DNA from 2 places in the Streptococcus sp. STC1396 genome. Region 1 is predicted to be linked to the other one. Evidence: predicted binding sites of a transcription regulator. Region 1 holds the regulator's gene; the other holds the start of a gene.
The links. The regulator NrdR, encoded in region 1, represses ribonucleotide reductase genes. The targets are predictions, from matches to a motif close to ACACNATATATNGTGT.
Positions count from the first base shown of each region.

Region 2: a site for NrdR is predicted at 10,350-10,365, ahead of nrdH (glutaredoxin-like protein NrdH). Genes of this name have one in related genera too.

Region 1 covers NZ_JBZYCU010000015.1:3,443-19,222, forward strand. Annotated here, with positions in the region: gene AC5FEC_RS06480 (ATP-dependent Clp protease ATP-binding subunit) at 184-2,469, opposite strand; gene AC5FEC_RS06485 (DUF1797 family protein) at 2,715-2,945, shown strand; gene AC5FEC_RS06490 (bifunctional methylenetetrahydrofolate dehydrogenase/methenyltetrahydrofolate cyclohydrolase) at 3,085-3,939, shown strand; gene nrdR (transcriptional regulator NrdR) at 4,167-4,640, shown strand; gene AC5FEC_RS06500 (replication initiation and membrane attachment family protein) at 4,641-5,789, shown strand; gene dnaI (primosomal protein DnaI) at 5,790-6,689, shown strand; gene AC5FEC_RS06510 (nitroreductase family protein) at 6,686-7,402, shown strand; gene der (ribosome biogenesis GTPase Der) at 7,420-8,730, shown strand; gene AC5FEC_RS06520 (pilus expression-regulating Snf2 family helicase) at 9,173-12,286, shown strand; gene zapJ (divisome accessory protein ZapJ) at 12,330-12,995, shown strand; gene murC (UDP-N-acetylmuramate--L-alanine ligase) at 13,004-14,338, shown strand; gene AC5FEC_RS06535 (GNAT family N-acetyltransferase) at 14,348-14,863, shown strand; gene AC5FEC_RS06540 (GNAT family N-acetyltransferase) at 14,860-15,366, shown strand; gene mltG (endolytic transglycosylase MltG) at 15,443-15,780, shown strand, end outside.
Region 2 covers NZ_JBZYCU010000029.1:5,411-21,190, forward strand. Annotated here, with positions in the region: gene smc (chromosome segregation protein SMC) at 1-3,295, shown strand, start outside; gene AC5FEC_RS09170 (Cof-type HAD-IIB family hydrolase) at 3,297-4,091, shown strand; gene AC5FEC_RS09175 (Cof-type HAD-IIB family hydrolase) at 4,091-4,909, shown strand; partial or broken gene ftsY (signal recognition particle-docking protein FtsY) at 5,543-6,475, shown strand; gene nrdF (class 1b ribonucleoside-diphosphate reductase subunit beta) at 6,651-7,610, opposite strand; gene nrdE (class 1b ribonucleoside-diphosphate reductase subunit alpha) at 7,750-9,909, opposite strand; gene nrdH (glutaredoxin-like protein NrdH) at 10,004-10,222, opposite strand; gene AC5FEC_RS09200 (phosphocarrier protein HPr) at 10,710-10,973, shown strand; gene ptsP (phosphoenolpyruvate--protein phosphotransferase) at 10,975-12,708, shown strand; gene AC5FEC_RS09210 (NADP-dependent glyceraldehyde-3-phosphate dehydrogenase) at 12,872-14,293, shown strand; gene glgB (1,4-alpha-glucan branching protein GlgB) at 14,624-15,780, shown strand, end outside.

The DNA.
Region 1 (15,780 bases):
TCGGGAATTATAGACTATTTTACATCTCAGACAATATGCGGGAGTTTAAAACGAATGCTGCAAAGGTGACGATTGGACTTTGCCTTTGTGTAAATAAGTAGTTTCCTAGAAATATTACATCTATTCTATTATAAAGAAACCCAACCTAGTTTAAATCCTAAGTTGGGTTTCTTTTCTTATATTTTATTGTTCGGTTTCATCTGTTGTCGGTTTGCTGGGTTCATCAGTAGGATTTTCAGTTTTCTTAGTTGATTTGATGAGGATCTTGCCGTTGCTGGTCATGACCGCCTTGAGATCTTTTTCACTTGGATTTTCCAGATAGAAGTCAGTAATGGCGTCTTCGATATGGTCCTGGATGGTGCGGCGCAGTGGGCGAGCACCCATTTTCGGATCGTAGCCCAGATCCACCAGTTTTTCCTTGACTTTTTCGGTGACTTCCAGATGAATGTCATTGCTAGCCAAGCGTTGATTGACATCATCCAGCATGAGATTGACGATTTGCAGCAGATTGTCCTTACTGAGTGCCTTAAATTCGATAATGCCGTCAAAGCGGTTCATAAACTCAGGACTGAAGAAGTTGCCCAGTTCCCCCAGAACGGAGTTGGTTCGGCCTTCACGCGCTGCCCCAAAGCCAACACTGGCTTCAGCTTTACCCGTTCCAGCATTGGATGTCATGATGATAATCGTATCCTTGAAGCTGACAGTACGACCTTGACCATCAGTCAGGCGGCCATCATCTAGAACCTGCAGGAACATGTGCATGACATCGGGATGGGCCTTTTCTACCTCATCCAGCAGAATGAGCGAATACGGGTTGCGGCGGACGCGTTCTGTCAGCTGGCCAGCTTCGTCATAACCGACGTAGCCCGGGGGTGCACCGACCAGCTTGGCCACGCTGTGTTTCTCCATATATTCACTCATATCAAAGCGAATCATGCTGTCAGCCGAACCAAAGAGCTCAATGGCTAGTTGCTTAGACAGCTCTGTCTTACCGACACCAGTTGGTCCAACAAAGAGGAAGCTGCCGATTGGGCGATTGGGAGTTCCGAGTCCGACTCGGTTCCGGCGGATGGCCTTGGCAATCTTATCCACAGCATCGTCTTGGCCGATGACATGGGCTTTTAAGTCGCTGGCAAGATTGACTAGTTGAGACTGTTCTTTTTCTTTGAGGTCGCCGACTGGAATATTGGTCTTTTGCTCTACGATGTGCTCAATGGTTTTCTCGCTGATAATCGGAGTATCCTTGTCTAGCACGCTTGTCTGCTGGAGTTCCTTGTACTTGGCAATCTGGTCGCGGAAGTAAGCTGCTTTTTCAAAGTCTTCGTCGCGGGTTGCCTGAGCCTTGAGGTTTTCGGCCTCAATCAGACGTTGGTCAATGACCTTGGGATCAACGAAGTTTAGGGTCAGATTCATCTTTGATCCAGCCTCATCCAATAGGTCAATAGCCTTGTCTGGCAGGAAGCGATCTTGGATGTAGCGGTTGGAGAGAAGCGCAGCGGCTTCAATGGCCGCATCTGTATACTTGACGTGATGGTAATCTTCGTATTTTTTCTGAATCCCTTTGAGGATGGTAATGGTTTCCTCTACCGTCGGCTCGTCTACCTTGACGGGCTGCATGCGGCGCTCCAGTGCTGCGTCTTTCTCGATGATACGGTATTCATTGAGGGTAGTCGCTCCGACCATTTGGAGTTCTCCGCGAGCCAGCGCTGGTTTGAGGATGTTCCCAGCGTCCATATTGCCATCGCCAGCAGAGCCTGCTCCGACAATTTCATGGATTTCATCAATGAAGAGAATGACATCCTGACGAGAACGAATCTCATCAATGAGCTTCTGCATCCGTTCCTCGAATTGGCCACGGATACCAGTCCCCTGTACTAGGCTGACAACGTCTAGGCGAATGACTTCCTTACCTTGGAGTTTATGAGGTACATCACCATCAACAATCTTCTGAGCTAGGCCTTCGACCACAGCTGTTTTTCCGACTCCGGGCTCTCCAATGAGGACAGGATTGTTCTTGGTGCGGCGGTTGAGGATTTCGATGACACGGACAATCTCTTCATCACGTCCGATAACAGGATCTATCTCGCCTCGGCGAGCCAGTTCAGTCACATTGATACCAAACTCTTCTAGAAGTCCTTTGGGTTTTTGCGGAGCTTGCTGACGTTGACCACCTCCACGGCTGGACCCACCATAACCACCGCCTCCATAACCTCCTCCTGATTGAGTTGGAGGGATATTTGGATTTGGCTCCTGAGGGTGTTGGAAATTGCTGAGGCTGTTAAAGAAATCGTCAATAGGATCGATGTTTTGATTGTTTGTGTTATAAAGACCGCCGAGTAAAGAGTTGTTAGGGTCAGTTTTCATGATTTGGTAGCAGTTTTGACAGAGATCAATCTGCTGTTTGTTTCCATTTACATTTGTATAGAGATGAATGGTTGATTCATTGATTTTACAGTTTTGACAAAGCATGTTCTACCTCTTTCTATAGGAAGCGAAATTGCCTATTTTTAAATGGTCAAAAATAGTCAAGGTTTTTATAATTTCATTATATCAGTATTTTAAAACATTGCAAGAATTAAGTATAAAATCCTAGCTGAGACTGAAGAATTTGCAAGAATTTTGGCGAAAAAATAAGAAAAAGATGCCCTTTTACTGGTATTTCAGTTTCTTTTTGTGGTAAAATAGGAAAGAACCAAGTAAATAGGAGAAATAAAATGGAATCACATTTAGTTAGAATCATCAATCGCTTGGAAGCTATGGCCAAAGATGGTGGAAATTTAAAACGTAATTTTGAGCGTGAAGGAGTTGTTGTCGCGGAAGTAGCTTACAGCTACGACGAAGAAAACGGTCCAGTCTTTACCCTGCGTGATGTTGCAGCGCGTGAGACCTACACTTTCGATAGCATCGACTTGATTGCAATGGAAATTTATGAATTATTGTACTAAAAAAGCAGAGACCTGCTTTTTTATTTTATCCTAAAAGATAGCTGGTTATTTTTATAAGTTTCCATAAGAAAAATGTATAAGTTCGGCTGGGAGATTTTTGGTATAATGGATAAGATACTGAAAAAGAAATGAGAAGGTAATGACTAGAATTATTGATGGGAAAGCTTTAGCGGAAAAACTTCAAGCTAAATTAGCAGAAAAAACAGCGAAACTCAAAGAAGAAAAAGGGCAGGTTCCTGGCTTGGTAGTTATTTTGGTTGGGGAAAATCCAGCCAGTCAAATCTACGTGCGTAATAAGGAGCGCTCGGCTTTAGCTGCTGGCTTTCGGAGTAAGGTAGATCGTCTACCGGAAGAGACCAGTCAAGAAGAGTTGTTGAGCTTGATTGAAACTTATAATCAAAATCCTGACTGGCATGGGATTTTAGTCCAACTGCCTTTACCTGATCATATTGATGATGAAGCTGTGCTGCTGGCTATTGATCCAGACAAGGATGTTGATGGCTTCCATCCCCTTAATATGGGCAAACTATGGAGCGGCCATCCTGTTATGATTCCGGCTACTCCTGCAGGTATTATGGAGATGTTTCATGAATATGGCGTTGAACTGGAAGGCAAGCGAGTGGTCGTCATCGGGCGGAGTAATATTGTCGGTAAGCCCATGGCTCAGTTGCTTTTAGCTAAGAATGCGACGGTAACACTGACACATTCGAGGACCCACAATCTAGCTAAGACTGCTAAGCAGGCGGACATTTTAGTTGTGGCTATTGGACGAGGACATTTTGTAACTAAGGACTTTGTCAAGGAGGGGGCTGTTGTCATCGACGTCGGTATGAACCGAGATGAGAATGGCAAGCTGATTGGCGATGTTAAGTTTGATGAAGTAGCTGAAATAGCCAGTCTGATTACCCCTGTACCTGGAGGTGTTGGCCCGATGACTATTACTATGCTGATGGAGCAGACTTATCAAGCCTTTGTCAGAAGTTTAGAGAACTAGTAGCTGTTGAAGCAGTTTGTAAGAGATACAGGCTGCTTTTTGCATGGGAAAAATTGAGCAACAATGGATTTCGGTACAGAGAAGTATTTGGGGTTAGTAATGAGGGGCGATTATGTAGCATTAGCGGGTTTTGAGTATGAATTAGAACTTGATAGAGCAATCAACTACCTTTTGTTATTTTTCAAAACATGGTATAATGAAGTATTAGGATTCTAGGAGGATGTGTCATGCGGTGTCCCAAATGTGGTGGAAGTAAGTCAAGTGTAGTTGATAGCCGACAGGCAGAAGATGGAAATACTATTCGTCGTCGTCGCGAGTGCGAAGAATGTCAGCACCGCTTTACGACCTATGAGCGTGTCGAAGAGAGAACCTTGGTAGTTGTCAAAAAAGATGGGACACGTGAACAGTTTTCGCGAGATAAAATTTTTAATGGCATTATTCGATCTGCTCAAAAACGCCCTGTTTCCAGCGATGAAATTGAAGCAATTGTAAATCGAATTGAACAAAAGGTCCGAAGCCAAAGTGATAATGAAATTCATAGCGAGTATATTGGTTCTCTCGTCATGGATGAATTGGCAGAATTAGACGAAATCACATATGTGCGTTTTGCCAGTGTTTATCGCAGTTTCAAGGATGTCGGTGAGCTGGAAAGTCTATTGAAGCAGATTACTAAGGGATCCAAAAAGAAAAAGGAAAAATAAATGAAACCAAACAGTCATTTTTCTTTCTTACGAAATAATCGGATTCATCAGGACGTGGGAAACTTTACTAGGCTATATTTGCCGATTGTTGGCAGAGATGCTGCGGCTCTGTATTCTTATCTGCTTGCCTTTTGGGATAATGGGCAAAAGGATTATCTCTTTGGGCATATTCTCAATCATCTGGATTTTGGCATGGATGTTTTAGAAAATGCTTTAGAGCGTCTAGCGGCTATGGAGCTCCTAGCTCTTTATCAGAAGGAAGAGCATTATTACATTCGCCTTTTTGCCCCTCTAGCAGCGGATGATTTTTTTCAGCATAACGTCTATACGAAACTCTTGGAGAAAAAAATTGGTGAAGCAGCAACAGATGCCTTGAAACCTAGCAGAGCTGAGGGACAGAAGCTTGAAAAACCATTTGTGCAGGTCTTTGGTTTGGAAGCTGAGCGTCTTGATTTCTCTCGAAAAATGAAAGATTTTGATTTAGGAAATTTCAAACAGCGAATGGCTCAGGAAAATTTACGTTTTGCAGATGAAAAGGAAGATCTCTTAGAACTTTTTGCCATTGCTGAGCAAAAGAAGTGGACCTGGTATGAAACCTATCTTTTGGCTAGAGAAACTGCTATTTCTCAGGTTATCTCGACCAAACGTATGCGACAGAAACTGAATCAGAAGCCGGTTGACGGTAAATTTAGTCAGCAGGAACAGTCCATCATTAGAGAGGCCAAACGTCAAACACCGCTGATTTTTTTAGCCGAAATTAAGAAAACCCGTCAGGCAGCGATTACTCGGGCTGAGCGAAAACTCTTACAAGATATGGCAGAACTAGGCCTTTTGGATGAAGTGATTAACCTCGTCCTACTTCTAACCTTTAACAAGGTTGATTCGGCCAATCTTAACGAAAAATACGCCTTAAAAGTGGCCAATGATTTTGCTTATCAAAAGGTGACTTCTGCTGAGGAAGCTGTTCTAAAAATTCGCGAGAGACACCAGCAAACTGTTGGTAACCAGGCTGAACCGAAGCGCAAGTCCAGCAATATACCTGAATGGAGCAATCCTGATTATAAAAATGAAACCAGCCTAGAAAAACAAGCAGAGCTGGAAGAGCAGAAACGCAGACTATTAGCCAAATTGGAAGGAGGCGGTGAGTAAATGGAAAAAGTCGGACAGGCGATGCCTCACATGAATAAGGTTAGGCAGTTTGATTACCAAGAACTGGTCAAGCAAATTCTGGCAGATCCGGACATAGCTGCCTTTATTCAGCAAGAGCAGTTATCGCAGGCTGAAATCCAACGCAGTATCTCCAAATTTAACCAGTATATTACTGAGCGCAATCGTTTTTTGCTCAAGGATGAAGCCTATATTGCCAAGGGTTATAAACCCATTTTGATTAAAAATGAAGGCTATGCAGATGTGTCTTATGAGGAAACTCCTGAGTTGATTGAGCAGGAACGTCAGGAAGCTATTCGTGGTCGTCTAAATTTGATTAATCTGCCGGCCAGTCTTAAGGAAGCCAGTTTGGCTCAGGTTGACTTGGATGATATAGGCCGCTATCAAGCTTTTGAACTCTTGACTAATTTTGTAGCGGATTATCCAAACTATCAAAAGGCTATCTATCTCTATGGAGATTTTGGTGTTGGTAAAAGCTATATGATGGCGGCTCTGGCTCATGATTTGTCAGAAAAACGGGGCGTATCTACTACTCTGCTACACTATCCTAGCTTTGTTTTGGACGTCAAAAACGCCATTAGTTCTGGTCAAGTCAAAGAAAAAATTGACGATGTCAAAGTGGCTCAGGTCTTGATTCTGGATGATATTGGAGCTGAACAGTCCAGCCCTTGGATGCGGGATGAGATTCTGCAAGTTATTCTCCAGCATCGTATGCAGGAAAATCTGCCAACTTTCTTTACTTCTAATTTTAGTTTTGTGGATTTAGAGCGACATTTTGCTACATCAAGAAATGGTGATGAGACTTGGCAGGCCAAGCGGGTCATGGAAAGAATTCGCTATCTGGCTCAGGAGGTTCGCCTAGAAGGAGAAAATCGTAGATGAATGAAACAATTGATTTAATGTTATCCCACACCTCTGTTCGTCGTTTTACGGAGGAGCAGATTTCAGATGAAGAGTTGAAAACAATTATCAATGCTGGACGGGCGGCTTCTAGTTGGAAGAATTTTCAATCTTATTCCATCATTGTGATACGCAGTCAGGAGAAAAAAGAGGCTCTTTTTGAGCTAGTGCCCCAGAAAGCTATCCTCCAGGCTTCAGCCTTTCTGCTTTTTGTCGGTGACCTTAATCGAGCAGAAAAAGGCGTTCGGTTACATACAGAAGATTTTTACTCAGAGGGCATAGAAAACCTTCTCATAACTTCTGTTGACGCAGCCTTGGCGGGTCAAAATACCCTTTTGGCTGCTGAGAGCATGGGCTATGGTGGTGTCATTATCGGTTTGGCCCGCTATGTTTCTAAAGAAATAGCAGAGCTGTTAAAGCTGCCAGATTACACCTATCCAGTCTTTGGTATGGCTTTGGGGAAACCCAATCAGAATCATGCGGTTAAACCGCGTCTGCCTTATGAAGCTGTTGTTTTTGAAGAAAGTTACCAAGAGCAGGAAGAATCTGTCATTGAGGTCTATGACCGTGTTCAGGCTGATTATGCTGGCGAGAGAGCTCAGGATACCTGGAGTCAGCGTCTAGCGGCTCAATTTGGACAAAAGCCTAACTTGGCCAGTCAGGATATCTTGAAAGAGAAGAAATTATTAAACTAGAATAAGAGAGGTAAGTAATGGCTTTACCAACTATTGCCATTGTCGGCCGTCCCAATGTCGGCAAGTCAACACTCTTCAACCGGATTGCTGGTGAGCGAATTTCCATCGTTGAAGATGTCGAAGGAGTCACCCGAGACCGGATTTATGCGACGGCAGATTGGCTTAATCGTAAGTTTAGTATCATTGATACGGGCGGAATTGACGATGTTGATGCGCCTTTTATGGAGCAAATCAAGCACCAAGCTGAGATTGCCATGGACGAGGCTGATGTCATCGTTTTTGTCGTGTCTGGTAAGGAAGGAATCACGGATGCGGACGAATATGTCGCTCGGATGCTTTACAAGACCCATAAGCCGGTCATTTTAGCGGTCAATAAGGTGGATAATCCCGAGATGCGCAATGAAATCTATGATTTCTATGCTTTGGGCTTGGGCGACCCTTTCCCAGTCTCTTCTGTCCATGGGATTGGTACAGGGGATATTCTGGATGCGATCGTTGAAAATCTTCCTCACGAAGAAGTGGTTGAAAATCCTGATATGATTAAGTTTAGCTTGATTGGCCGTCCCAATGTCGGTAAGTCTAGCTTGATCAATGCCATCTTGGGTGAAGACCGGGTCATTGCCAGTCCAGTGGCTGGTACTACGCGCGATGCTATTGATACGGTCTTTACAGACAGTGAAGGTCAGGAATTTACCATGATTGATACGGCGGGTATGCGTAAGTCAGGCAAGGTCTATGAAAATACAGAAAAATACTCTGTTATGCGTGCTATGCGGGCGATTGACCGCTCAGATGTTGTTCTGATGGTGCTCAATGCCGAGGAAGGAATCCGTGAGTACGACAAGCGAATCGCTGGTTTTGCTCACGAAGCTGGGAAAGGTCTAATTATTGTAGTCAACAAGTGGGATACGCTGGAAAAAGACAACCATACTATGAAAGACTGGGAAGAAGATATCCGCGACCAGTTCCAATACTTGTCCTATGCGCCAATTATCTTTGTTTCTGCCTTAACCAAGCAGCGCCTGCATAAGCTGCCAGACATGATCAAACAGATTAGTCAGAGCCAAAACACGCGTATTCCGTCAGCTGTGCTCAATGATGTTATCATGGATGCCATCGCGATTAATCCGACACCGACCGATAAGGGTAAACGTCTCAAGATTTTCTATGCGACTCAGGTAGCAACTAAACCTCCGACCTTTGTCATCTTTGTCAACGAAGAAGAGCTCATGCACTTCTCTTACCTGCGTTTCTTGGAAAATCAAATCCGCAAGGCCTTTGTCTTTGAAGGAACACCGATTCACTTGATTGCAAGGAAGCGGAAGTAGGAGCTTTAAGCGAATCGAGTCTGAGTTTTTTTAGGTGGGATCTAGTTTCACCAGCTAGTAAATCCAGATAGAAATGACTTATATCTAGATTAGTTGCTGCCAGCGATGAAATAAAATATTTTGAAGCAGAGGGATGTTCAAAGGAGAAGTCTTTTAGGACGTATATAAAACCTACTTGGATGCTTCCTCTCCTTATCGGAAAAGCCAGATTGAACTGTGTGAAAAAAGAGCGAGCAGTACCAGTCTTTAAGTGGATATGCGCAATCTTATCAAGCTTGGTATCCGCTTCTACCAAAGTCTGAGGTGGAGTATCACATATCCAAAAAGTAAATGAGTGATTAGACATAGGCATTCTCTACATAAAGAAAGCAAGTTGATGCTTGCTTTTTCTTATTGTGTTCAAAATATGGTACAATAAAAGGATAAACGTTAGGTGGTAATTATGGCTAAATTAATTCCTGGTAAAATTCGAACAGAAGGAATTGCTCTCTGTGATAGCAAAAAGGTTGAAATTCTTGAAGTCAAGGATTCCTTTTTGTACACGCGCGTGGATCAATACAATCTACGCTATAGTCTAGATGATGATGCAGTTTTCTGCTCCTGTGATTTTTTTCAAAAGAAAAAGTATTGTGTCCATCTGGCTGCCTTAGAATATTTTCTGAAAAATGATACAGCTGGCAAAGACCTGCTAGAAAAGATGGAAGAAAAGGAGTCATCCAGTCAGGAAACCCAGAAGTTAGTCTCTTTTGGCAGTCTTTTTTTGGATAAGATTTTGCCAGATAAATCCGGGCAGCAAATCTGCTATGAGCTATCGGCGACCGGTCAGGAAGATACTTACACAGGACAATTCTTATGGAGTCTGCGGATCAGTCGACTGCCAGATGAGCGTTCTTATGTGGTACGTGATATTTTGTCCTTTTTGAGAACCTTGGACAAGGGCGGCCATTATCAGATTGGAAAGAGTTATTATGAGCCCATCCGTATAGAGAATTTTGATGAGGCCAGTCAAGATTTGCTAGAATTCTTACGGGGCTTGGCAGCGGATTATAAGGGGCAGGATTCTTCGCTAGTCTTTCCCAATGCAGGGCGGCACCTCTATTTTCCAGCCAGTCTTTTTGAAGAAGGTGTGACTCGCTTGATGAATCTCACGTCATTTCGTTTGGAATATAGCTTCTATGATTATTCGGAGGTATTTTTTCAGGACTTGCATGAAGAGGCGGAGATTTATCAGTTTGAGGTGCAAGAGCGTGAAAACTATTTTGAGCTACTGATATCAGAAAAGAATTATAAAATTCTCTATGGGGGTCAATTTATCTTTCATAATCAGACATTCTATCAACTGACGGCTCAGCAGACGAAATTAATCAAGGCTTTACAGGAACTGCCGATTGAGCAGGAACGAGTAAAGCGCCTGCAGTTTGATGTGTCTGAGCAGTCCAAACTGGCAGTGAGTTTGGTCGAGTTTAAAAAGATTGGCCGTGTGACAGCGCCTGAGCGCCTGCTCATTCATGACTTTACCGTGGATTTCGAATTTAATTTGGGGGCGGACAAGCAAGTATTACTGGATCTTGTCTTTGATTATGGCAGTCAGACTGTAGCCAGTCGTGAGGAACTAAGAAACCTGCCTTTCGCTAGCAATTTTGAGCGAGAACAGCAGATTTTTAAAGAAATGCTGGAGGCGGGTTTTGCAGATGAGTTTATCAGCCAGCGTCCGCCTTTGCGACCAGAAGAAATTTACCGTTTCTTCTCCGTTTTGATTCCGCGCTTTGGGGTACTGGGCAACGTCCACCTATCAGATGAGTTGCAAGCCTTGTCCTACACAGAACCTCCGAGAGTTTCCGTCGGTATGAACGGTGGTCTCTTGGATATTGGCTTTGATTTTACTGGTATTGATCAGTCTGAAGTGGATGATGTTCTAGATTCGCTGATGAGTCAAAAGGATTACTTTATCAGCAAGACGGGTCAGGTTCTGATTTTTGATGAGAATAGTAAGCGAATCAGCCAGACCTTGCAACAATTGAGAAGCAAACATTCTAAAAATGGGGTTATCCAAACGCATAGTCTGGCCGCCTACCAACTCTCTGAATTATTCAAAGATCAGGAAAGAGTTGACTTGTCGCAGGATTTTAGCCAGCTGGCTTATGATTTGACCCACCCTGAGGATTTTCCTCTGCCTAAGCTGAAAGTTCAGGCTGAGCTTCGGGATTATCAAGAGACGGGTGTAAAATGGCTATCCATGCTGAATAAATATGGATTCGGCGGTATTCTAGCCGATGACATGGGCTTGGGGAAGACCCTTCAAACCATTTCTTTTTTGAGTGCTCATTTGACCAAGTCTAAGAAAGTCTTGATATTAGCACCATCTAGCCTGATTTACAACTGGAGTGATGAGTTTGCCAAATTTGCTCCAGACTTAGACGTGGCCGTTGTGTATGGACTGAAAAATGTTCGAGATGCTGCGATTGCAGAAAATCATCAGATTACGATTACGAGCTATGCTTCTTTCAGACAAGATGTTGAAGAGTATCAGGGGCTTCATTTTGACTATTTGATATTGGACGAAGCACAGGTCATGAAAAATGACCAGAGCAAGATTGCTCAATATTTGAGAGCATTTGAGGTGGAGCGTACTTATGCCTTGTCTGGCACGCCGATTGAAAATCATCTTGGTGAGCTCTGGTCTATTTTCCAGATTGTCCTTCCGGGCTTGTTACCGGCCAAGAAAGCTTTTTTGAAGATGTCGGCAGAAACGGTTGCGCGCTATATCAAACCCTTTGTTATGAGGCGCAAGAAAGAAGAAGTCTTGCAGGAGCTTCCTGATTTGATTGAGGTTTCTTACCGTAACGAACTAGCAGACAGCCAGAAAACGATTTATCTAGCCCTGCTCAAGCAAATGCAGGAGCGAATCCTTCATGCAACGGAGGAGGAAATCAATCGCAGTAAAATTGAAATCTTGTCCGGGCTTATGCGGCTCCGTCAAATCTGTGACACACCTAAGTTATTTATGGAGGATTACGATGGGGAAAGTGGTAAGCTGGAGAGTTTGCGTGAGCTGCTGGAGCAGATCCAAGACGGCAATCATCGTGTTCTGATATTTTCACAATTCCGTGGTATGTTGGATATCATCGAGGCTGAGCTGGATCAGATGGGGATGGAATCCTTCAAAATCACGGGCTCAACCCCTGCAAAAGATCGTCAGGAGATGACAACGGCCTTTAACCAAGGAGAAAGGTCAGCCTTTCTGATTTCCCTCAAAGCCGGCGGTGTCGGTCTCAACCTGACTGGTGCAGATACCGTTATTTTGGTGGACCTCTGGTGGAATCCAGCGGTAGAAGCTCAGGCCATCGGCCGGGCCCATCGTATTGGTCAAGAACGCAATGTCGAAGTTTATCGGCTGATTACGAGGGGAACTATTGAAGAAAAAATCCAGGAATTACAGGAAAGCAAACGAAATCTGGTTTCAACTATTCTGGATGGGGCAGAAGCACGCTCTAGTCTTTCGCTGGAGGAAATTCGAGAAATTCTCGGAATTTCACCAGAATCGCTTGAAAAATAGTTTGAATAGTTTATAATAATGAAGAGTTGAAAGGAAAATCAAAATGACTGATAAACAATTTCCTCTAGTTGCTGATGATGAAATCATGCTGACAGAGATGCCACACATGAATTTGTATGATGAATTGGACCTCATCAGCAATATTATTGGGGACTATACAGACCGTAACTATTTAGAGTGGGTGCCGATTGTTGATTCTAGCAAGCATGCACCAGCTGCTGCCAACCCAACTGTCAAAAGACCAGTTAAAAAACAGGCGAATTTTCAAGATTTTAAAAGACCAATTGATAAAAATGATCCAGCTATTCGCTATGCTGAGCAGGCGCGTGAAGAAGCCAGAGCTGATTTGAAAAAGAAACGCTCGGCTCCTTATTTGACCAGTGAAATTCCCAATAAGATTCGGAATAGGAAAGTTTCGGCTGTTGCTCATTCGACCACGGAGCAGCCAAAGCCGACTGCACCTTTCCAGAAAAATGCTGCGGGAGAGTTTGCTAAATTTGGAAATAAACTCAAACAAGAATCCTATATTTTAGCAGAGATTAAGCCTGATTACAGACCTAAGACTCAAAAATTCAAGGAAAAACCTAAGAAAAATACCTATGATTTTTTGAAGAACAGTCAAGTCTATAAGCAAAGCAATCCTCAGGAAGAGCAAAAGAAACATAGAATGGCTCAAGAATTGAACTTGACCAAATTAGATAAGGAGTAAAAGTTATCATGACGAAAACCTATCATTTTATCGGGATTAAGGGCTCTGGTATGAGCGCTTTGGCTTTGATGCTGCACCAGATGGGCCATAAGGTTCAGGGCAGTGACGTTGATAAATATTATTTCACCCAGCGCGGTCTGGAGCAGGCAGGCATTTCCATCCTGCCTTTTGATGAGAAGAATGTCCAGCCAGACTATGAAATCATTGCTGGTAATGCCTTTCGTCCAGATAACAACGTAGAAATTGCTTACGCAGATGCTAACGGTATCGGCTACAAACGCTACCATGAATTTTTAGGTAGCTTTATGCGTGACTTTGTCAGCATGGGTGTAGCTGGTGCTCATGGAAAAACTTCTACAACGGGGATTCTTGCCCATGTTCTGTCCAATATTACGGATACTAGCTATCTGATTGGAGATGGTACAGGCCGCGGTTCTGCCAATGCCAAGTATTTTGTCTTTGAGTCAGACGAGTACGAGCGTCATTTCATGCCTTACCATCCGGAATATTCGATCATTACCAATATTGATTTTGACCATCCAGATTATTTTACTGGCTTGGAAGATGTCTTTAATGCGTTCAATGATTATGCCAAGCAAATCACTAAGGGACTCTTTATCTATGGAGAAGATGAGCAGCTGCGTCGGATAACATCCAATGCACCGATTTACTATTATGGCTTCAAGGAAGGAGGCAATGACTTTGTCGCGCATGATTTGTTGCGTTCGACTAGCGGCTCAGGCTTTAAAGTTTCCTTCCGCGGGCAGGAACTGGGCGAATTCCAAATTCCGAGCTTTGGTCGTCACAATATCATGAATGCAACAGCTGTGATTGGGCTCCTTTATATTGCTGGCTTTGACTTGAATTTGGTTCGCGAGCACTTGAAGTCCTTTGGCGGAGTTAAGCGCCGCTTTACAGAGAAAATTGTCAACGAAACAGTTATCATTGATGACTTTGCTCACCATCCAACGGAAATTATCGCAACTCTTGATGCAGCTCGTCAGAAGTATCCAAGCAAGGAAATCGTGGCAATCTTTCAGCCGCACACCTTCACTCGGACCATTGCTCTCTTGGACGAATTTGCAGAAGCCCTCAATCAGGCTGACGCGGTCTATCTAGCTCAGATTTACGGATCTGCGCGTGAAGTGGACAATGGGGATGTTAAAGTCGAGGATCTAGCTGAAAAAATTGTCAAGCGGGCCAAGGTCATTGATGTGGATAATGTTTCTCCGCTTCTTGACCACAGCAACGCAGTTTATGTCTTTATGGGAGCTGGAGACATCCAGACTTATGAATATTCCTTTGAGCGTCTCCTGTCTAATCTGGCTAACAATGTCCAATAGGCTGTAACTGTGGAAGCATACATCAAGATTAGGCAAGCCCAGTTGAGCGACTGGGAGGAAGTCGTTCATATTGAGAATTTGAATTTTCCCAAAGAAGAGACCGCTAGCCCAGAAACACTGAAAGAGCAGATTCAACTGATTGCAGATACCTTTCTGATTGCAGAGCTCAATGGGCAAATAGTAGGGTATGTCGTCGGTCCGATCCTTGCCTCCCCTCATCTAACCGACGTCCTCTTTACCAAGGTGACAGCCAATCCTCCAACCGGTGGCTTTATTGTCATTCAAAGCCTGTCTGTCCATCCAGATTTTCAGCGTCAGGGTATGGGAACTTTGCTCTTGGCAGCCCTCAAGGAGACGGCTGTTCAGCAAAACCGCCAGGGTATCAGCCTAATCTGTCATGATGAGTTTATCTCTTATTATGAGATGAATGGTTTTGTCGATGAGGGCATTTCCCAATCTATACACAGCGGAGCCCCTTGGTTTGATATGGTTTGGGACAATCCCGACTTTAAGGAGATACAATGATTATCCGCCAAGCAAGTCTAGCAGACTTGGATGCAATTCACAGAATTGAACTGGAAAATTTCAGTCCAAAAGAAGCTATTAGTCGTGAAATATTGGCAAAGCACATTGAAACGATTTCCACAACTTTTTTGGTTGCGGAAAAAAATGGCAAGATTCTGGGTTATTTAGAGGGGCCTATTCGACCAGAACGACACTTGCACGATGTTTCTTTCACAATGGAGATTGAGGACTGCCATTCTATCGAAGGCGGCTTTATCTCTCTGACTAGTCTGTCTATTTCGAAAGAAGTACAGAGCTTGGGTGTAGGAAGAGCCTTACTGGAAGCTATGAAGGAAATTGCTATTGCAGATGAGCGCCACGGCATCAATCTGACCTGCCATGATTATCTGACAGCTTATTATGAAAGACACGACTTCGTCAATGAAGGACAGTCAAAGTCAACCTATGCTGGTGAAGTTTGGTATGATATGGTCTGGGAAAATCCTCAGTCAAACTGTCATTAAACTGTAACAATAAATAGGTTCTGAAATCCGAATAATATTGCATTTATCAAGGTTTTAAGATATAATATTAAGGATTATGAACAAGGAGGTCAAGTTTTTGACTGAAAATTCACAAGATAAAGAGAAAAATCTGAGCTTTAAGGAACAGATTCTAAAAGAATTGGCAGGGGCTGGTGGAGAAGGACAGTCTTCGGACTTAGAACCAGCAGCTGACAATAAAGAAGCAGTGCTCACCGAAAACATTGAATCCCTTCTTTCGTCTGTTGAGGCTTCTCATAAGGCTTTAGCGGAGATTTCTGAAGAAACACCTGTAACTGATAGTCTGGTAAACACAGAAACTTCGGAAGAGGAAAAAGCTGAAGATGGCCAAACAATGATACTGGAAAGCTTGATAGCTAATTTGGGAACAGAAGC
Region 2 (15,780 bases), on a different contig from region 1:
CGTTGTTTTGGATAATCAGGACCAGTTTATCAAGCAAGCAGGCAAGGAAATTCGTGTCGAGCGCCATATCTATCGGAGTGGTGATAGCGAGTACAAGATTGACGGTAAAAAAGTTCGTCTCCGCGATGTCCATGATCTTTTCATGGATACAGGGTTAGGACGAGATTCCTTCTCCATCATTTCCCAAGGGAAGGTAGAGGAAATCTTTAACAGCAAACCGGAGGAACGCCGGGCTATCTTTGAAGAAGCGGCTGGAGTGCTCAAATATAAGACTCGTCGCAAGGAAACAGAAAGCAAGCTGGCGCAGACTCAAGACAATCTAGATCGCTTGGAAGATATTATCTACGAGCTGGATAGTCAAGTCAAACCACTGGAAAAGCAGGCTGAGACAGCCAAGCGTTTTTTAGAACTGGATCAAGAGCGTCAGGAACTTTATCTAGATGTCTTGGTGGCTCAAATCAAGGCGAATAAAGCTGATTTGACGGCGGCAGAGGCTGATTTGGAGAGTATCAAGCAGGAGCTGGTGGCCTATTATACGAAACGAGATGAATTGGAACGTGAAAACCAAGAGATTAAGGTCAAACGGCAGGAAGTGAATCAAAAACTGTCTGACGATCAGGCCAGTCTTTTGGAGCTGACTCGTTTAATCAGTGATTTGGAACGTCAGATAGACTTGGCCAAGTTGGAATCTAGTCAGGCAGCTAGCAGCCGTTTGGAAAATGAAGAACGTTTGGCTGGGTTGAGAGAAAAAAGTCAGCAGTTGACAGCTGATATTTCCTCCAAGGAAGCTCATCTGGCTGATTTAGCAGTCCAGTTGACTGAAAATCAAGGGACTATGAGCCAGTTAGAAGCAGAATTGGCAGACTTTTCAGATGACCCAGATCAGCTGATTGAAAATTTGCGGGATCGTTACGTCAAGCTCATGCAAGAAGAAGCGGATTTGTCCAACGACTTGACCTCGCTAGAAAATCGTCTGGAGAATGAGCGGAGTCAAGCTGCCAGCAAACAGGCAGAGTTTAGCAAACTACAGGCTGATTTAAAAGCTGGTAGGGAAGAAGAAGCGGCTCGACAGGCGGAATTGGAAGAGGCACAGGCTGCTCTCAGAGCCTTGCTAGATCAGTATCAGGAGCAGCAGGGGCAGGTTGAGAATTTGACGGTTGCTTATCAAGATGAGCAGACCAGCATGTTTGCTCTGCTGGATGATTTGAAAAATAAAAAAGCCCGTGCAGCCAGTTTAGAAGCTATTCTTAAAAATCACAGTAATTTTTATGCAGGTGTAAAAAGCGTTCTGCAGGAGGCTGATCGTCTGGGTGGTATTGTCGGGGCAGTCAGCGAGAAATTGAGCTTCGATTCTCATTACCAGACCGCTTTGGAAATTGCTCTGGGGGCAAGTAGCCAGTATATTATCGTTGAGGACGAGGGAGCAGCGACCAGAGCCATTGATTTTCTTAAGAAAAATCGCGCTGGTCGGGCTACTTTCCTACCCCTGACGACTATCAAAGCTCGTCAACTTCCCGAGCAAAATCAATCCAGAATTGAGGCCAGTCCAGGCTTCCTAGGTATAGCTTCGGAGCTGGTGACCTATGAGGCAAGTTTGGAGAATATTTTCCAAAATCTGCTGGGAACAACCGCTATTTTTGATACAATTGAGCATGCGCGTGCAGCTGCCCGTCAGGTACGTTACCAAGTAAGAATCGTAACGCTGGACGGTACGGAACTGCGCACAGGCGGTTCTTATGCTGGAGGAGCTAATCGCAATAATAACACAATCTTTATCAAGCCTGAACTGGACAGCCTGCTTGGAGAAATGGAGCAGCAGTCTCAGAAGCTGAAAGGTCAGGAGCAGCAAGTCGAAAGCTTGCAGTCTCAGGTATCAGAGGCCAAGCAAGCCTTGGAAACCATCAAGTCTGAAGGTGAGCAAGCTCGCTTGACGGAGCAAAGAGTCAAGTTGGCCTACGAACAGATTGCAGAGCGGGTTGCAGAACTCAGCCAGCTGGTGCAACTGCAGGAGCAGGACTTGGCTAGCCAGACTGAAGCAGCAGACCTGGCTGAAAAGAAAAAAATGGAAGAGCGCCTGTCGGCTATCGAGGCTTCCAAAGTAGCCATTACTGCTGAAATCGAGCAAGTCAAGTCGAATAAAAACGCTGTTCAGGATCGTTTCGATCAGCTATCGGCTAACTTGTCTGAACTGAAATTGAAGAGCACGGAGCTGACTTCTAGCCAGCGCTTTGAGAAGAATGATTTGTCGCGTTTGCTAGAGGAGAAGGCTGCTCTGGACAAGGAAGTCGCTACTTTGCAGCTTTTGATAGAGCAAAAGGAAGAAGCAGTCAGCCAGAAGGTGGATATTTCCGTCTTGGAAGAGCAGCTCAAGACTGCCCAGCAGGAAAAGACAAGTCTGAATCAGAGTCTCATCCGACTCAAATTTGAGCTGGACGACTTAGAGGGCCAGTCTGAGGATATTCTGGGGCATTTAGACCAAGCCCGTCAGCAAAACGAAAGTCTGATTCGTCGTCAGGCCAAGGCAGAGGCTGAAAAAGAGAAATTTTCAGATGCCTTGCGTCGTCTGCTGACCAATCTGACGGATAATTACCAAATTAGCTTTGCTGAGGCTGATCAAAGAGCTCGCTCTTTGGAAAATCTTACAGCTGCAGAAGCCCAAGTCAAAGACTTAGAAAAGGCTATTCGTGCTTTGGGACCAGTCAATCTAGAAGCCGTTGAGCAGTTTGAAGAAGTCAGCAGCCGTCTGAACTTCCTCAATAGTCAGCGAGCTGATGTTCTCTCTGCAAAAAATCTGCTGCTAGAAACCATCGAAGAGATGAATGACGAAGTCAAGGAACGTTTCCAAACAACCTTTGAAGCCATTCGCGAAAGTTTCAAGCTGACCTTTAGCCAGATGTTTGGTGGCGGTTCAGCTGATCTCATCTTGACAGAAGGCGACCTGCTGACAGCTGGGGTAGAGATTTCGGTTCAGCCTCCAGGCAAGAAAATCCAGTCCCTCAATCTCATGAGCGGGGGGGAAAAAGCCCTGTCAGCCTTGGCTTTACTCTTCTCCATCATCCGAGTCAAGACCATTCCTTTTGTTATCTTGGATGAGGTCGAGGCAGCTCTGGACGAGGCCAATGTCAAGCGTTTTGGAGATTATCTCAATCGCTTTGACAAAGAGAGCCAGTTTATCGTTGTAACCCACCGCAAGGGAACCATGTCTGCAGCGGACTCTATCTATGGAGTGACTATGCAGGAATCAGGAGTTTCCAAGATTGTATCGGTCAAGTTAAAAGATTTAGAAAGTTTGTAATATGAGCATAAAATTAGTAGCAACAGATATGGATGGGACTTTTTTAGATGACAAGGGCCAATTTGACATAGAGCGGCTCAAGAACTTGCTACTCCAGTTTAGAGAAAAGGGCATCTACTTTGCCGTTGCCAGTGGTCGCGGCCTCCTCTCACTTGAAAAGCTTTTTGATGAAGTCCGAGGTGACATGATTTTTATCGCAGAAAATGGCAGCCTGGTAGAATTTCGGGGAGAAGACCTATACGAGGCAACCATGCCACGGGAATTTTATCTCAAGGTTTTTGACAAGCTCAAGGAGTCTCCTTTTGTCAATGTCAATGAGTTGCTCCTGACGGGGAAAAAGGGCTGTTATGTCTTAGATACAGTGGAGCCGGCTTATCTGTCTTTCAGTATGCATTACAATGAAAATATCCAAAAAGTTGCGGATTTTAGTGAGATTACTGATGAGATTTTCAAACTTACGACTAATTTCAGTGAAGAAACGGTAGCCGATGGCGAAGCTTGGGTCAATGAAAATGTCGCTGGTGTTAAGGCGATGACAACAGGCTATAAGTCGATTGATATCGTGCTGGACTATGTGGATAAAGGTGTGGCTCTTGTCGAGCTGACTAAGAAGCTAAATCTAGAGATGAATCAGGTCATGGCTTTTGGTGATAATCTCAATGACCTACATATGATGCAGGTGGTAGGGCACCCGATTGCACCAGAAAATGCGCGGCCGGAAATTTTGGCAGTTGCTAAGGAAGTGATTGGCCACCATGCGGCCCAATCTGTTATGACTTACATGGAGGGCTTGTAATGGCTGATATTAAATTGATTGCTTTGGACTTAGACGGGACTCTGTTGACCTCTGATAAACAGATTTCCGAAGGTAATCTGGCAGCTCTCAAAGCAGCTCAGAAGCAGGGAGTCAAAGTTGTGTTGACCACAGGGCGTCCGCTTAAAGCTATGGAATTTTTCCTGCATGAACTGGGCACCGATGGTCAGGCAAATGAATACACTATTACCTTTAACGGTGGTCTAGTTCAGCGCAATACTGGCGAAATTTTGGATAAAACAGTTTTTTCCTATGATGATGTGGCTAGAATTTATGAAGAGACTGAGAAATTAGGTCTACCTCTGGATGCGATCGATGGTGGCTTGGTTTATCAGATTCAATCAGACCAAGCATCGCTCTATGCGGAGTTTAATCCAGCTTTGAGCTTTGAATCGATTGCTTTTGAAGACCTTTCCAGCCAGGAAACTTACAATAAATGTGTCACAGCATTTGCTCAGGAACCGCTGGATGCAGCTATTCCTCACATTGCGCCCGAACTTTTTGACCAGTATGAGATTTTCAAATCACGGGAAATGTTGCTGGAATGGTCACCGAAAAATGTGCACAAGGCGACTGGTTTGGAGAAATTGATTGCCCATCTGGGAATTGATAGAAGCCAAGTCATGACTTGTGGCGACGAAGCAAATGACCGCTCTATGATTGAATGGGCTGGCTTAGGAGTAGCGATGCAAAATGCAGTTCCTACTGTCAAAGAAGTGGCTAATGTAGTGACTCCTGTGACCAATGATGAAGATGCAGTTGCTTGGGCTATACGGAAATATGTATTGAAGGAGGACTAATCGATGGGATTATTTGATCGCCTTTTTGGTCGAAAAAAAGAAGAACCGGTAATTGAAGAAATTGTCAAAGAAGCTCTGGAAAGTCTTGAAGAGAGTGAAACGAGCGCTGAAGAACCCCTTTTGAGTGAATCATCAGCTATGAGTTTGGCAGAAGTAGAGGAGAAAAGTGCTGACTCTCAGGAAGAGAAAGTAATTCCGATTTTGGAAACTTCCGAAGATCCAGAAAGTCTTTCTGAGGAAGCTGTTCCATCATCTGAGGAATTTTATTCAGAGCTGGAAGAGCGTTTGGCTGAAGATCGGGTTCTTAATGAAGTGCTTGCAGACAAGGCTAAAGTCCTAACGGATGAGTCAGAAGCTGTTACAGAGGATAAAGAACGGACTGAAGCAGCACCTCAGTCTGAAGAAAGTGTAGCTCAGCTTCAAGAGCAAACTGACGCAGAGTATACAAAACCAGTAGAGACTGAAGAAAAACCGAAACCTACCCCTTCTGTTATGGAAAGTTACTACGCAGAAGTACAGCAAAGGATTGCCGAAGCAGCAGCTCATAATCAGGAAATTGAAGAAAAGTCTGAAGAGGTCACTCGGGAAGCTTCACAACCGCAAAAAACAGAAACTGCAATATCTGCCCCCGTTCAAGAAGAAAGTGTCCAGGATAAATACGACCGTAGTCTCAAGAAAACTCGGACTGGTTTTGGGGCACGACTCAATGCTTTCTTTGCAAATTTCCGCTCGGTTGACGAAGAATTCTTTGAAGAGTTGGAAGAATTGTTGATTACTAGTGATGTTGGAGTACAAGTTGCCTCAAGCTTAGCAGAAGATCTTCGTCACGAAGCACGATTGGAAAATGCTAAGAAACCAGATGCCCTTCGTCGAGTGATTATTGAAAAACTGGTCGATATTTATGAGAAAGATGGCCGTTTCAATGAGAAAATCAATTTTCAAAATGGTCTAACAGTTATGCTCTTTGTCGGTGTAAATGGAGTAGGGAAGACGACCTCAATCGGTAAATTGGCCTATAAATACACGCAAGAAGGTAAAAAAGTGATGCTGGTGGCAGCAGATACCTTCCGGGCAGGAGCCGTTGCTCAGCTGGCTGAATGGGGCCGCCGAGTGGATGTTCCTGTTGTAACAGGTCCAGAGAAGAGCGATCCTGCCAGTGTCGTTTTTGATGGTTTGGAAAGAGCGAAGTCTGAAAATATTGATGTGCTCATGATTGATACGGCTGGTCGTCTGCAAAATAAAGATAATCTCATGGCAGAGCTGGAGAAAATCGGTCGGATTATTAAACGAGTTGATCCAGCAGCTCCGCATGAAACTTTCTTAGCGTTAGATGCTTCAACTGGTCAGAATGCGCTAGTTCAAGCCAAGGAATTTTCAAAAATTACTCCGGTCACCGGCATTGTCTTGACAAAGATAGACGGAACGGCCCGTGGTGGAGTCGTCTTGGCTATCCGTCAGGAATTAGATATCCCGGTTAAGTTGATTGGTTTCGGTGAAAAAATTGATGATATCGGTGAGTTTAATTCTGAGAACTTCATGAAAGGGCTTTTGGAAGGCCTGATTTAGAACTGCCCATACTGAAAATAGGCTCTATAAGGTCTTACCAAGCGAGATCTATTTATTTAAAACGGTCTATATTTTGTTATTCTTGGGAATTTTTGGCATACTCATAATAAAAAAGCGGACAAATTTATTTTTTGTTCGCTTTCTCTATGATTAAATAGTTTTAATTTAGAAAATGTTATAAACCGTAATTATAGTCATCATCTTGCATGGCTTCAACTTCACCAAGAAGGTAACCATTTCCGACTTGAGAGAAGAAGTCGTGGTTAGATGTTCCTGTTGAGATTCCGTTCATGACGATTGGGTTGACATCGTCCGCTGAATCTGGGAAGAGTGGATCTTGTCCTAGGTTCATGAGAGCCTTATTGGCATTGTAACGAAGGAAGGTTTTGACTTCTTCGGTCCAACCAACACCGTCATAGAGGCTTTCTGTATAGCCTTCTTCGTTTTCGTAGAGGGTGTAGAGCAAGTCGTACATCCATTCTTTAAGTTTTTCCTGCTCTTCTTCAGGCAATTCATTGAAACCAAGTTGGAATTTGTAACCAATGTAAGTTCCGTGAACAGATTCATCACGGATGATTAGTTTGATAATTTCCGCAACGTTGGCCAGTTTGTTGTTACCGAGATAGTAGAGTGGCGTAAAGAAACCAGAATAGAAGAGGAAGGTTTCAAGGAAAACGCTGGCAACTTTCTTTTCAAGGGGGCTACCATTGAGGTAGATTTCATTGATAATTTCAGCTTTTCTTTGCAGGTAGGGGTTAGTGTTAGTCCATTCAAAGATTTCTTCGATTTCAGCCTTGGTATTCAAGGTAGAAAAGATAGAAGAATAAGATTTTGCGTGGACAGATTCCATAAATTGAATGTTATTGAAAACAGCTTCCTCATGCGGTGTACGGATGTCTGAGCGAAGAGCCTGTACACCAGTTTCAGATTGCATGGTATCAAGAAGGGTCAACCCACCAAAGACTTTTCCTACCAAGTCTTTTTCTTTGTTTGATAGTTTTCTCCAGTCGTCTAGGTCATTTGACAAGGGGATACGAGTATCGAGCCAGAATTGCTCCGTCAGCTTTTCCCAAGTTGATTTGTCAATGACATCTTCGATGGCATTCCAGTTTATGGCTTTGTAGTAAGTTTCCATGATAATCTCGCTTTAAATTTTTAATACTTGCTTATGTCGTTGAAGGAAACGATTTCCTTCAGTAACATTGCGATAGGCGTTTTCAAAAATTGTTTATTTGGTTGAATTTGAGTGACCTAGTTTGGCAATTCGGTACTTGCTAAATCACACAGCTTTCACACTGATTTGCCCCAACTTCGCCGCCATCGTCAGTAAAGGTACGGACGTAGTAGATGGACTTGATTCCCTTGTTGAAGGCGTAGTTACGCAGGATAGAAAGGTCGCGGGTTGTTTGCTTGCTTTCTTTTTTCCACTCGTAGAGGCCTTTTGGAATGTCACTACGCATGAAGAGTGTGAGTGAAAGTCCTTGGTCCACGTGCTCAGTTGCAGCTGCGTAGACATCGATAACCTTGCGCATGTCCATGTCGTAGGCAGAAGTATAGTAAGGAATGGTTTCAGTTGACAGACCGGCCGCAGGATAGTAAATCTTACCGATTTTCTTTTCCTGACGTTCTTCGATCCGTTGGGTAATTGGGTGAATTGAAGCAGAAACATCGTTGATGTAGCTGATAGAACCATTTGGTGCAACAGCTAGGCGGTTTTGATGGTAGAGACCGTCCGCTTTTACCTTGTCACGAAGTTCTGCCCAGTCAGCAGCGGTTGGGATAAAGATATCTTTGAAAAGTTCCTTCACACGGTCAGACTTAGGTACAAATTCACCCGTCAGGTATTTGTCAAAGTAAGTTCCGTTAGCATAATCAGATTTTTCAAAATTATGGAATGTCACGCCACGCTCGCGAGCGATATTGTTAGACTCAACCAAGGTCCAGTAGTTCATGAGCATAAAGTAGATGCTGGTGAACTCGACAGCTTCTGCTGATCCATAGTCGATCAATTGCTGCGCCAAATAGCTGTGCAGTCCCATAGCTCCCAGACCAAAGGTATGTGCCAGATTATTACCATTGTCAATAGAAGGCACAGCTGTGATGTGTGAGCTGTCAGTGACAAAGGTCAAAGCGCGTGTCATGGTTCGGATAGACTTTCCGAAGTCAGGGGAAGTCATCATGTTGACAACGTTAGTAGAGCCCAAGTTACATGATACGTCTGTTCCCAGATGGAGATACTCTTGGGCGTCATTCAAAAGGCTAGGCTCTTGCACCTGCAGGATTTCTGAGCAAAGGTTACTCATGATGATTTTGCCGTCGATTGGATTTGAACGGTTGGCAGTGTCGATATTCACAACATAAGGATAGCCAGACTCTTGCTGGAGTTTAGAAATTTCTGTTTCCAAATCACGGGCCTTGATCTTGGTCTTAATGATATTTGGATTAGCAACCAATTCGTCGTATTTCTCTGTGATGTCGATATAGGCAAATGGCACTCCGTACTCGCGTTCAACAGAATACGGGCTGAAGAGGTACATTTCTTCATTCTTACGCGCTAATTCGTAGAACTTATCCGGAATGACGACTCCGAGCGAGAGGGTTTTAACCCGAACTTTTTCGTCAGCATTTTCTTTTTTAGTAGAAAGGAAGGCGATGATATCTGGGTGAAAGACGTTGAGGTAAACAACCCCAGCTCCTTGACGTTGCCCCAGCTGGTTAGAGTAAGAGAAGCTGTCCTCAAAGAGTTTCATAACAGGCACAACCCCAGATGCAGCCCCTTCATAGCCCTTGATAGGGGCGCCAGCCTCCCGCAGATTGCTGAGGGAAATACCGACCCCACCTCCGATACGAGACAATTGCAGGGCAGAGTTGATGGAACGGCCGATTGAGTTCATATCATCTGTCACTTGGATGAGAAAGCAAGAAACCAATTCACCGCGACGAGCCCGACCCGCATTGAGGAAGCTCGGTGTAGCCGGTTGGTAGCGCTGATGGATGATTTCATTGGCAATGTCCTTGGCAATAGCTTCGTCTCCGTTGGCAAAGTAGAGGGCGTTAAAAAGTACGCGGTCTTCCATACTTTCTAGATAGTACTCACCGTCGTTGGTTTTCAGAGCATATTGGTTGTAGAATTTGTAGGCTGCCATGAAAGATTTGAACTTGAAATCTTGAGCATGGATAAAAGCAGCTAACTCTTCAATATATTCAGGAGAATAGAGCTGGATAAATTCTTTTTCCAAGTAATTTTCTTCAATTAAATACTGAATTTTTTCAGTAATAGAAGCAAACTTCATCGTGTTTGGTTCAACATTTTCTTTAAAGAAAGCATCCAAGGCTTCTTTGTCTTTGTGAAGCAGGATTTGCCCATTGACTGGACGATTGATTTCATTATTTAGACGGAAGTAAGTCACATCTTCTAAGTGTTTGAGTCCCATAATTTTCCTTTTTCTAAAATGTTTTTTGCTCTTACAAAATAAAGGGCCCCTACGAATGATAGGAGCGGCAATCAAGCTCTAAATACTAACGAGATTATGATAATTTTTTAAGTTTACCAGGCTGGAAACCAGAAAACGCTTCAGTTGGTGTTTGGATAACAGGCGCTGCATTAAAACCAAGACTTTTGACATGGTCGATGTATTCTGGTTGCTCATCAAGGTTGATTTCGCGATATTCCACATGGTTGGTATCAAGAAAACGCTTGGTCATCTTGCATTGGACACAATCGTTTTTGGAGTAAATAGTCACCATTATAATGATTCCTCTATGCTTTCATTTTCTTAAATTTTAATCTGAACCTAGTATATCTAAAAGCGAATGGGATGTCAACAGTTTTGAACTAAATCTTGTGCATGCTTTTATTATTCATCAAATCCGAATACAAGATATAGTGTTTTTGGAATTAGATTGGAAATTATGCAAAATAGAAAAAAGCATTGTCTCGAAAGTAAAAGCAGAGCTACAGAGAAAGCGTCTGATTGAACTTATTCTTCAAAAATGGTGTTTAGAACTATCGTTCAGTGAGAAGACAAACAGAAAGTATAGAGAGTGAACAGACTAGAAATACAGAAAGGGTAAGTCTAAGAAACAATATAATAAGAGGTGTTTTCAAAAAAATAGAAATAATTTGTAAGCGCGCCATAAAATTCTTGAAAAAGATTTCAAAAGATGTTATAATACCAAGTTGTAAGGGTTATCACAATAACTCAAAAAGAATTATTTAAAGGAGAGTCTAACTATGGCTTCTAAAGATTTCCACATTGTGGCAGAAACAGGTATTCATGCACGCCCAGCAACCTTGTTGGTGCAAACTGCTAGCAAATTTGCTTCAGACATTACGCTTGAATACAAAGGCAAATCAGTAAACCTTAAATCAATTATGGGTGTTATGAGCCTTGGTGTTGGTCAAGGTGCAGACGTAGTTATCTCAGCTGAAGGTGCAGATGCAGACGATGCAATTGCAGCTATCACAGAAACAATGGAAAAAGAAGGATTGGCTTAATATGACAGAAATGCTTAAAGGAATTGCAGCATCTGACGGTGTTGCCGTTGCTAAGGCATATCTATTAGTTCAACCGGATTTGTCATTTGAGACTGTTTCAGTCGAAGATACGAATGCAGAAGAGGCTCGTTTGGATGCAGCTTTAGAAGCATCTCAAAACGAGCTTTCTGTTATCCGTGAGAAAGCAGTAGATAGCCTTGGTGAGGAAGCAGCTCAAGTATTTGATGCTCACTTAATGGTACTCTCTGACCCTGAAATGGTTGGTCAAATCAAAGAGACAATTCGTGCTAAGAAGACCAATGCAGAAGCTGGTCTGAAAGAAGTCACAGACATGTTTATCACTCTCTTTGAAAATATGGAAGATAACCCATACATGCAAGAGCGTGCTGCGGATATCCGCGATGTAACCAAACGTGTTCTGGCAAATCTTTTAGGTAAGAAGTTGCCAAATCCGGCTTCTATCAATGAAGAATCAGTCGTGATTGCTCATGACCTGACTCCTTCTGATACAGCACAATTGGACAAGAAATTTGTTAAAGCTTTTGTAACCAATATTGGCGGACGGACAAGTCACTCTGCTATTATGGCGCGTACGCTTGAAATCGCAGCAGTATTGGGAACCAATAATATTACTGAACTTGTAAAAGATGGGGATATCATTGCAGCTAATGGTATCACCGGTGAAGTTATCATCAACCCAACTGACGAGCAAGCGGCAGAATTCAATGCAGCTGGTGAAGCTTATGCTAAACAAAAAGCGGAATGGGCTCTCTTGAAAGATGCTCAAACAGTGACTGCCGATGGCAAACACTTTGAACTTGCAGCTAACATCGGTACACCGAAAGATGTTGAAGGTGTCAATGCGAATGGCGCTGAAGCCGTAGGTCTTTACCGTACAGAATTCCTTTATATGGATTCACAAGACTTCCCAACAGAAGACGAGCAATACGAAGCTTATAAGGCTGTATTGGAAGGCATGAACGGCAAGCCAGTTGTTGTCCGTACCATGGATATCGGTGGAGATAAGGAACTTCCTTACTTCGATATGCCGCACGAAATGAACCCATTCCTTGGTTTCCGTGCTTTGCGTATCTCTATCTCTGAAACTGGTGACGCTATGTTCCGTACACAAATCCGCGCCCTCTTGCGCGCTTCTGTACATGGACAATTGCGTATCATGTTCCCAATGGTTGCTCTTTTGACAGAATTCCGCAAGGCTAAAGCAGTTTACGAAGAAGAAAAAGCTAAATTGCAAGCTGAAGGCATTGCTGTAGCTGACAATATTCAAGTAGGTATCATGATTGAAATTCCAGCAGCAGCGATGTTGGCTGATCAATTTGCCAAAGAAGTTGACTTCTTCTCTATCGGTACTAACGACTTGATCCAATACACAATGGCAGCTGACCGTATGAACGAACAAGTTTCATACCTCTACCAACCATATAACCCATCTATCCTTCGCTTGATTAACAACGTTATCAAAGCTGCTCATGCTGAAGGTAAGTGGGCAGGTATGTGTGGAGAAATGGCTGGCGACCAAACAGCTGTGCCACTTCTTGTCGGCATGGGCTTGGATGAGTTCTCTATGAGTGCGACTTCTGTCCTTCGGACACGTAGCCTTATGAAGAAATTGGATACTGTGAAGATGCAAGAACTTGCACAGCGCGCTTTGACTGAGTGTGCAACAATGGAAGAAGTTCTTGAACTTGAAAAAGAATATCTTGATTTTGATTAATAAAAGAAGAGCATAAATCGCTCTTCTTTTTTCTTTAAAGTTGTATAAACAAGGAGTAATAATTCAAATTGCAAAAATTTTCTATAAATTTATAGTTTTTGCTTGAAATTTTCTGAAAATTTGCTAAAATATAAAACAATAACTTTGATGGAGGGGAATTTTGATGCAATATAAAAATTATATTAATGGAGAATGGAGAAGTTCCGAAAAGGAAATTACTATTAGTTCTCCAATCAACAATGAAGTCCTCGGAACAATTCCTGCCATGACTCAGGCAGAAGTTGATTATGCTATGGCGCAAGCGCGTGCTGCTCTTCCTGCTTGGCGTGCTCTTTCAGCGGTAGAACGTGCAGCATATTTGCATAAAGTTGCCAATATTTTAGAGCGCGATCAAGAAAAAATTGGCGAAATTCTTGCAAAAGAAGTTGCAAAGGGAATTAAAGCCGCTATTGGCGAGGTAGTTCGTACAGCGGATCTTATTCGCTATGCAGCAGAAGAAGGAATCCGTGTTCATGGTCAGGTGCTGGAAGGTGGTGGCTTTGAGGCAATCAGTAAGAAGAAGCTAGCTGTTGTCCGTCGTGAACCTGTTGGTGTTGTTTTAGCGATTGCGCCCTTTAACTATCCGGTCAACCTTTCGGGCTCAAAAATTGCTCCAGCTCTGATTGGTGGAAATGTTGTCATGTTTAAACCACCAACACAAGGATCAATTTCTGGTCTTCTTTTAGCACAAGCTTTTGCGGAAGCTGGTCTTCCTGCTGGTGTTTTCAATACCATCACTGGGCGTGGATCAGAAATCGGCGATTACATTATTGAACATAAAGAAGTTAACTATATCAACTTTACGGGGTCAACTCCTATTGGGGAACGGATTGGTCAACTGGCGGGCATGCGGCCGGTTATGCTAGAATTAGGTGGTAAGGATGCAGCGGTAGTTCTGGAAGATGCAGATCTTGAACGTGCAGCCAAACAAATCGTTGGTGGAGCTTATAGTTACTCTGGTCAACGCTGTACAGCCATTAAACGTGTCATTGTCATGGAGAGCGTAGCAGATAAATTGGCAGCGCTGCTTCAGGCAGAGGTAGAGAAATTGACGGTTGGTGATCCGTTTGATAATGCGGACATCACACCAGTCATTGATAATGCATCGGCTGATTTCATCTGGGGCTTGATTGAAGACGCTCAGGAAAAAGGAGCGTCAGCCTTGACAGAAATCAAACGTGAAGCAAATTTGATTTGGCCTGTCTTGTTTGACAACGTTACACTTGATATGAGATTAGCTTGGGAAGAACCTTTTGGTCCAGTTCTTCCGATTATTCGCGTGGCTTCCGTAGAAGAAGCTATCGAAATCTGTAATCAGTCTGAATTCGGTCTTCAATCTTCAGTGTTTACAAATGATTTCCCTAAAGCATTTGAAATTGCTGAAAAATTAGAAGTGGGTACGGTGCACATTAATAATAAGACTCAGCGGGGTCCAGATAATTTCCCATTCCTTGGTGTGAAAGGTTCTGGCGCGGGGGTACAAGGGATCCGATACAGTATCGAAGCAATGACACAAGTGAAATCCATCGTGTTTGATGTGAAATAAAGAAGAAAGGCGGCTTTGTGCGGCCTTTTTATGTATGTGAAAGCTAATGTTTAACAAAAATGGTTTCGAAAGAAATATGTAAATTTACATATTGGTCTATATCATTATGAAAGTTTTCAAGAATTTGTAGAACATATTTTTAGCGGAAAAGGAATGAGAAGGTGATTTTGTGTCGAAAGGGAGGCAATTTCCTTGCACTTTCCCCCTATTTTTCCTTAATGTTCGATTTTTGTAATTTTCCGTAATGATTTTTGAAATTTACTTGAAAAAGAAGTAGAAATAAGGTAGAATGGTAGTGTAGAAAACGCTTACAAATAGGAAGGTGATTACATGGATAAAAACGAAGCTTTGAGAACCTTTACGACAGGTGAAAACTTTCATCTACAGCATTATTTAGGGGTTCATCAGGAAGAAATTGATGGAAAGCTGGGATATACTTTTCGTGTTTGGGCACCAAATGCTCAGAGTGTTCATTTGATAGGTGATTTCACCAATTGGTATGAAGGCCAGATTCCAATGATTCGCAATGAAGCAGGGGTTTGGGAAGTCTTCACTGAATTGCCTAAAGAAGGAGATATTTACAAGTATAATGTCAAGCGCAGCAGTGGACAAGAGATTTTAAAAGTGGATCCACTGGCGATTTATTTTGAAGAGCGTCCTGGTACAGGGGCAGTTATTCATACGATTCCTGAAAAGAACTGGAAAGATGGCTTGTGGCTAGCCAGAAGAAAACGTTGGGGATTCTTCTCGCGTCCAGTCAATATTTATGAAGTTCATGCAGGTTCTTGGAAGAGAAATGATGATGGAAAACCCTATAGTTTTGCTCAACTAAAAGAAGAACTCATTCCTTACCTTGTTAAGATGAACTATACGCATGTGGAGTTCATGCCACTAATGGCTCACCCGCTCGGTCTCAGTTGGGGTTATCAGTTGATGGGCTACTTTGCTTTTGAGCATACCTATGGGACACCAGAGGAATTCCAAGACTTTGTTGAAGAGTGCCACATCAATAATATTGGGGTTATTGTAGACTGGGTTCCTGGTCACTTTACCATCAACGATGATGCCTTGGCCTACTATGATGGGACTCCGACATTTGAGTATCAGGATCATGATAGAGCGCATAACTATGGTTGGGGAGCACTGAATTTTGACTTGGGTAAGAATCAAGTACAGTCCTTCCTGATTTCAAGTATTAAATTCTGGATTGACTTCTACCACTTAGATGGGGTTCGAGTTGATGCAGTAAGTAATATGCTTTACCTTGACTACGATAGCGGTCCATGGCAGCCAAATAAGGACGGCGGCAACCGCAATTATGAAGGCTACTATTTCTTGCAGCGGCTCAATACCGTCATCAAGTTGGCCCATCCGGATGTTATGATGATCGCAGAGGAAAGCTCCAGCAATACCAAGATTACTGGAATGCGTGAGTTAGGCGGTCTAGGATTCGACTACAAGTGGAATATGGGATGGATGAATGACAT